One region of the Paenibacillus sp. sgz302164 genome, then DNA from elsewhere that is predicted to be linked to it. Evidence: riboswitches for the same ligand, from Rfam matches in the RefSeq annotation. Region 1 holds a riboswitch; each other region holds the start of a gene.
The links. Region 1 has a riboswitch for cyclic di-AMP ahead of AC0LWT_RS37265 (resuscitation-promoting factor). Riboswitches for the same ligand answer to the same signal wherever they lie in the genome.
Positions count from the first base shown of each region.

Region 2: linked by a shared signal. The riboswitch ahead of AC0LWT_RS31090 (CAP domain-containing protein) and the one ahead of AC0LWT_RS37265 (resuscitation-promoting factor) in region 1 are both predicted to bind cyclic di-AMP.
Region 3: linked by a shared signal. The riboswitch ahead of AC0LWT_RS36980 (C40 family peptidase) and the one ahead of AC0LWT_RS37265 (resuscitation-promoting factor) in region 1 are both predicted to bind cyclic di-AMP.

Region 1 covers NZ_JBVYOL010000046.1:20,456-22,718, reverse strand. The annotation lists gene AC0LWT_RS37270 (ABC transporter ATP-binding protein) at 1-375, opposite strand, end outside; cyclic di-AMP (ydaO/yuaA leader) riboswitch at 658-858, shown strand; gene AC0LWT_RS37265 (resuscitation-promoting factor) at 1,149-2,263, shown strand, end outside.
Region 2 covers NZ_JBVYOL010000025.1:92,690-94,952, forward strand. The annotation lists gene AC0LWT_RS31080 (DUF4062 domain-containing protein) at 1-607, shown strand, start outside; gene AC0LWT_RS31085 (hypothetical protein) at 604-789, shown strand; cyclic di-AMP (ydaO/yuaA leader) riboswitch at 978-1,114, shown strand; gene AC0LWT_RS31090 (CAP domain-containing protein) at 1,122-2,006, shown strand; gene AC0LWT_RS31095 (DUF4188 domain-containing protein) at 2,093-2,263, opposite strand, start outside.
Region 3 covers NZ_JBVYOL010000044.1:38,422-40,684, reverse strand. The annotation lists gene AC0LWT_RS36985 (hypothetical protein) at 1-119, opposite strand, end outside; gene AC0LWT_RS36980 (C40 family peptidase) at 289-1,173, opposite strand; cyclic di-AMP (ydaO/yuaA leader) riboswitch at 1,178-1,328, opposite strand; gene AC0LWT_RS36975 (hypothetical protein) at 1,425-2,263, opposite strand, start outside.

The DNA of each region.
Region 1 (2,263 bases):
TTGGAACTCTTCCAAAAGCGCCTGGGATCGGGTCAGGAACTGCTCCTTGGTCAGCCCGTATGCCATGGCCGTCAGCTCCAGATGCTCGCGGATGGTCAGTTCCTCGTAAAGCTCGGGAGATTCGGGAACGTAAGCGTACGCTGCTCGGTAGGCGAGCGGGTCTTCCGCCAGGGTGAGGCCGCTGACGCGGATCGTGCCTTTTTGCGGATGAAGCAGGCCGAGAATATTTTTAATTGTCGTGCTTTTGCCTGCGCCGTTGAGTCCGATCAAGCCCATCATTTCACCTTGGCGGATTGAAAAAGTAAGTCCGTGCAGGACAGGTTTTCCTGGAAGATATCCCCCGTAAAGGGAGTCGACTTGTAGAATGGGGTTCATCGAATGGCCTTCCTTTTCAGCAAATTATTGGCATTTTTGAACCAATTTCACCCATCCCCATTATAAACAAAATTGCTATTAAAGCCTAATTTAAACGTAAGAATTGCGAAAAAAAGCGTCAGAATACGTTATAATGAGAAAAACGTACTAAAGACCAAGATTTATAGCCGGAAATGTTTATTATTTCCGAATTCCGCCCTTTTTAGCGGGCGATAATCCCTTTACAGGTTTAGATTTACAGCGTAATATACTTTTCATAATAACTTAATAACCAATTTGCCAAATTTCCATTCGCTGAGTTCCATTTATGGGAACGGGGGAACCGCTGCAAACATTCGGAAGCACATGCAACCGCCGAATGCCAGCAGAATGAATATCAGGGGTGAATCCAACGACAACGAGCAAGCAGCTTGTTGTCCAGGTAGGGCGACTCTCACGTCCGAATCCGTCAGCTAACCTCGTAAGCGTACCGAGAGAGGTAACGATTGTCGTGTCTGGTTGTATTTTTCTATGCATACAAGGCCACGGGAAGAGTCCTCTTTCCGCTGGTCTTTTCATTTTTTCGAGATAGTGCAGGCTAGATGATCATAGGATGAAAAGCGAAGGAGGTGGGACTACCGCAGCAGCGTCCGGTAATGGCCGCGTTGTTGTCGGGTGAACTCCGCTGCAAAGCTGGAGAGGCTTATTAAGTTAATCACAAACTGACCTTAGTCGCGTCTAATTTAATCATGCGTAACACACGGGCGGCGAGGCTTTGAAGGAGGACCGAAGAAGTGGGCAACATCTCTTTAACCGAGACCCATGTAAGTCGATCATCCAGCATGTCCTTGGCACTACGATGGAAGCATGAAAACTTGCGTTTGATTTTAAGCCTAGGTATGATTTCAATCGCTATGACTTTCATGTTTTTGGTGTTGTTGTACGGTACGGCTACCAAGAGCGTATCCGTAGTTGTGAATGGACAAGAAACCGTTGTGCATACGAAGCAATGGGTCCTGCAACGCCTACTGGATGAACAAGCCATTAAGATTGGTGAACACGATCAAGTTTCTGCAGCGCTCACGACTCCGATCAAGGGCGGAGAGAAATTCGTGATCGATCATGCGTCACCGATTCAATTGACTGCTGATGGAAAGACCACCACTGTTTACACAACTGCAAGAACGGTTGAAAGTGCATTGCAGGATTTACATATTGCACTTGGGGAGCTTGACCGAGTCACTCCTGAACCGGCATCTTCGCTTTTACCCGGCGATACAGTCAAAGTGGTCAGGGTAAAGAAAGAGCAGAACGAAACAACGGAACCGATCGCGTTCGATACCGAGAAGAAGAACGATGCATCGCTGCTCAAAGGCAAGGAACAGGTCGTCCAGGAAGGCAAAGAGGGCGTTCTGTTGAAAAAAATGGAAAAAGTATTCGAAGACGGCGTTTTGGTCTCCGAAGCAGTTGTAGATGAACAGGTTCAAACGGAAAGTGTGAAAAAAGTCGTTGCCATCGGCACGAAAAATCCGGTCGTCGCTTTATCGGCCTCATCCCCTAGCGTGGATGAAATTTCAAAGAATGGCGTCAAATTCGGCTACAAGCAAATTCTCAAAAACGTGAAACTCACCGCATATTCGGCGGGAGTGGAGTCTACCGGCAAATCCGCGGACAGCCCCGGGTTTGGCAAGACGTTTACAGGAACTACAGTCACCGAAGGCAGAACGATCGCGGTAGATCCGAAGGTTATTCCGCTCGGATGGTGGGTGTACATCGACGGTATTGGCTTCCGGCGCGCTGAAGATACAGGCAGCGCCGTGAAAGGGCAAACGATCGACGTTTACTTCGAAGATGAGAACTATGCCAACAAATTCGGCACGAAGAACGGTTATACCGTCTATGTCGTAGG
Region 2 (2,263 bases), on a different contig from region 1:
AGACTATTTCAGCGACTTGATGCGCAGAGGCGTTCTGCTGCTTCCGCTTGAAGCTACGTTCGAAACGTATACGAAACAAATTCAACTGCATGAAGAGTTCGCTCAATTCATCGAGCGCAATATTCCGCTTTTTCAACATTTACCGAAAGATCGGATGGCGCTCTTTTTCGCCGATTTTATGAGCAAGCTCAAAGGCAGAATGGTAAAGCGCCATTATGGAAACTATATGTCCGAGGACATCGGCGCCTTTCATGATTGCTCGGCCGTTACGATATATACGCGCGACAACGGGCGGATGAATTTGCTGCTGGAAGTCGGGAATACGACTAGCGAACCTTTTTTTCTGCTGAATAATGAAAAATCGTACGTATCGATTACGGCGAAAAGGGACAATCCGGAGCAGCTTTTTTTCAATGAAGCCAAGCAAACGCTCTACTTAACGGTAAAATGCCAGGACCGGGTCATGACCTGCCACTTTCGGGCCGATTCCGGCTGGGATGCGCGGAAGTTTGTCACTTTTCGAGATGACGTATTATATGCTATAATGAACCAGAACCCTATGGTTTTTGAATTTGCCCGGAAAATGATCGGAGGGATGCAGCCATGACAACTGTATATGTATCCATTAACGGAAAAGTGTCGGTAGCCGTAGGCGAGCAGCCCAAAGACGCGCTGCTTTTTGTTTCTCCCAACAAGAGCTTTCAAGATTTGCTAAGAGAGCAAAAGGAAGAAAGCACGAAAGCTTTGGAATTGATAAAAAGCCGGTTCGCGGCAGCAAGACGCCGATAAGCGAACAGCGTACATACCAACCGAAACGACGCCAAGCGCGGCCAGATCAGGGAAACCTGACGGCCGGGCTTTTTTTGTTGCGGCTGCCTGTTTCTATCAATGGAAACATTTGAGGGGTGATCCCCCCTAGTTTTCTATGCTAGAATGAAACCCACAGAAGGACGTGGGAAACTGCTGTTCTTGCTGAGCAAACAAAACGGCCAAAGCATCGAAAGATGCACGGGGGAACCTCTTTATTTGGGGTGAAGCCATTGCAAAATGGCAGGGTGATTTCTCTTTGACCCGAATCCGTCAGCTAACCTCGTAGGCCAAAAAAGGAGAGGATGGTTTTAATGCGTTTCAAGAAAACAGCTATCACAGGTGCGCTGGTATTAGGCATGATCGTAAGTTCCGGAGCGGCATCCGCAGCTACTTACACTGTGAACGGCCAAGTCATCGGCAACCTGCAGGGGCTCCCGCAAGGGCTTCAGCAAAACATTCAGCAATTACTTCAGCAAGGACTCCAGCAAGGAAATTCTCAAGGAACTTCCCTGGACAGCTTGCTTCAGCAATATCCGCAATTGTTTGATCCGAGCAACTGGGCCGGCCTGTTTAAATCTCCCGGCAATTACAATATGCCATCGGGTTCTTACCATCATCACGTAAGACATCATGGCTCAGACTCGAATACCGGAACGCCTTCCACCGGCACAACGCCGACGGATACGCCTTCTACGGGTACTGACACAGGCAGTGGCACAGGTACGACGACACAACCTTCTACGGGCACTGATACGGGAACAACGACACAGCCTTCCACAGGCACTGATACAGGAACGACAACAGGCACGACTACGGACACTTCCAGCTCCACTTATGCCGATCAAGTCGTCACCCTGGTCAATCAGGAACGGGCCAAAGCAGGCTTGAGCCCGCTTACAAGCGACTCCAGTTTGGCTGCTATGGCGCTTGATAAAGCGAAAGACATGTACAACAACCATTACTTCGATCACACTTCGCCAACTTACGGATCTCCGTTCGATATGATGACCAAATACGGAATCCAGTACACGTATGCCGGCGAAAATATTGCCATGGGGCAGCAAACTCCGCAAGAAGTTATGACTGCCTGGATGAACAGCGAAGGTCATCGCCAAAACATCTTAAGCCCTAACTACACGAAAATTGGCGTAGCCTTTTACAACAACGAATGGGTTCAAGAATTTATCGCCAATTAATATTGATTCATACGACAACCGTTTCCGAACCCTCCGGAAACGGTTGTTTTGCTGTTCGCTACTATTGTCCCGCAGTTCGCTTCAGATTATACCGCGGGATTCGGCGGAGTCGGTACGGCGGGATCGTTGGTTCCGCCCGTTCTTCTGCGGGCGGTCTCCCTTTTTCCCGTAGCCGGCACATGTTCGCCTGCAGCCCCAAGCCCCATGCGCGGCATATTGCCGTACACGCATTCATACTGCCCCTCCTTCATGAGATA
Region 3 (2,263 bases), on a different contig from region 1:
CGGATCACGTCCATAATTTCCGGAGGGATCGCAGCGCTTATTTCCGCAGCATGATTATTGTTCATGATAACCGCTGTATTTTTTCTTAAAAACCACCGCTTCAAGACTGCTGTCAGCATGGAGATCGCCGTTCACCCGCTTCCTCTTTCTCCGAACATTTCTTCATTATAGGCGAAAAACGATAAAAATTCGATATAAATCGCAATTTTTCAACACAAAAAAGAAACATCCGTTTTCCGTGGCTTGCACAAAACAGATGTTTCTTTCATTTTTCAGACAGGCTAGCTTCTATATGATTCTCTTGGCGCCAACGTATCTCGCGCCCCAATACTTGCTCGACAAACTCTCGACGGCTACTCCTCTTGAAGAGGTGGATGAAATAAATTGATCATTCCCTAAATAAATACCGACATGATCGACAACACCGCGGCCAAAAAAGACCAAATCTCCCACCTTCAGATCGGATACCGGCGTTCCGGCATCGCTGTACATTTCGGCGGAAGTTCTCGGAAGATCGATTCCTTCCGCTTCAAACACATAACCGACAAGACCCGAGCAGTCAAATCCGCGCGGCGTCGTTCCGCCCCATTTGTACGGGACTCCCATGTAATTGCTCGCCGTCTGCACGATCAGATCGGTCATGGACGGCTGAGGCGGCGCAGGCGCAGGTGCGGGTGCGGGCGGTTCCGGCGGCGCCGTCCAGGCCGGCTTGTGGGGCTTGCCGTCCGCATTCACGATCGCGATCTGATTCGCATCGCTCCACTCGATCTTGGAACCGAACGTTTCCGTAATAAAACGAAGCGGTACGTATGTACTTCCCTGGATAAAAGCCGGGCTGCTCTCCAGGCTGATTTTCTTGCTGCCCACAAGCGCTTGCTGTTCGTCCGTCCTCAGTGAAACGACCTGATCCTTGGTCAACACCGAGACGGCGACCTCGCCTCCTTGCTTCGCCCATTTCACTTCATAGCCCAGTTTGTCGGTTACGGCCCTTAACGGCACTTGCAAATTCCCATTTTTGTCGATAAAAGGCTGCGCGTCCGTAAACTGCACGATGTCGTCGTTGACCTGGACTTTGACTGAAAGCGCTTGAGAAGCTTCCGCTTGGGCAGGCAGCAAAGCAGCGCCGGATACTGCTGCGCCGATAAAAGCGCATGAATAAACAAGACGTTTCAAAAAGATTGCCTCCCTGAGCCTCCGAGGTTAGTTGACGGGTTCGGGAAGAGGAATTCCCTTGACCGGTTCGGACATCCGAACCGATCTTTCACCCCAAATGAAGAAGTCCCCCGTACCGGAGCTTGTGCTGCTCCAAGATTCGGCATTTTTTTTTACTTTGATAGACTAGCATAGAATTCGGACAAATTTCAAATTTTGCGTCGCGGTAAAAATTCCCAAGGCCAAATCAGGCGTTTTGCCTGCTCCCAGCCTTAAGCCGGATCGCGCTCGACGCGGAGCGCAAACCTCATATGAGCGCCGGAAACTTGCGGCCGGTAGCGGTATACCACTTCAACGCGATTGTCAAAAACGTTGATTTCGGGCGCGGGCGCATCGGCCTCTACGCGGCAAGTCAGCCCAGGCATTGTCCACACATCGGGAGCTATGTCGGCGTCGTGAATATGCTTGCCCGCAATTTCGAAAAACAGCTCGATCTCCGCATTCGTCTGAAAATGAACGTCAACCGCGAGCCGGTCCTGCTCCGCTTCGGCATCGAACGCAATGCCTCTCAGATGCGTGTTCCAATGCTTGCCCGCTTCCCGGCGAATCAGCCTCATATAATACTTGTCTCCAGCGCCGGTTCGCCAGTGCATCGTCGCAGGATGCATTTGCCCGTTCGTGTTGCGGCTCCCGGTCATCCCGCCGATCATCAGATTGTCTTCGATCCAGGCCGTCGCCGTGCACAGATTCGAGTTAGCGCCGGGGCGATCCCGTTCGCACAGCTCTCTGAACTGCTTCCGGGCCAGCCGCCGGCCCTGGAACGCAGCCAGCGCCGGTTTAACGGCCGGCGGCACGTCGACCCCGACCAGAGCGATCATCGGGTCATGCTCGGATTCGCAATTGATCCCGGCGAGATACTCGTAGCCTTGGCCCAAAGCCAGATAAAGAAAGACGCCGATCGAGCTGTGGTCTCTCATTTCCATCTCATAGGCGCGCGAGAACGGCCCCGACAAATTTTCCAGATTCGGATTGTAAAATAAAGCGATGTTCGCCCACAGTCCTTGCTCGATCTCGCGGCCGATCCGCCGGAACGCATCCGTCTTGCTGTAGT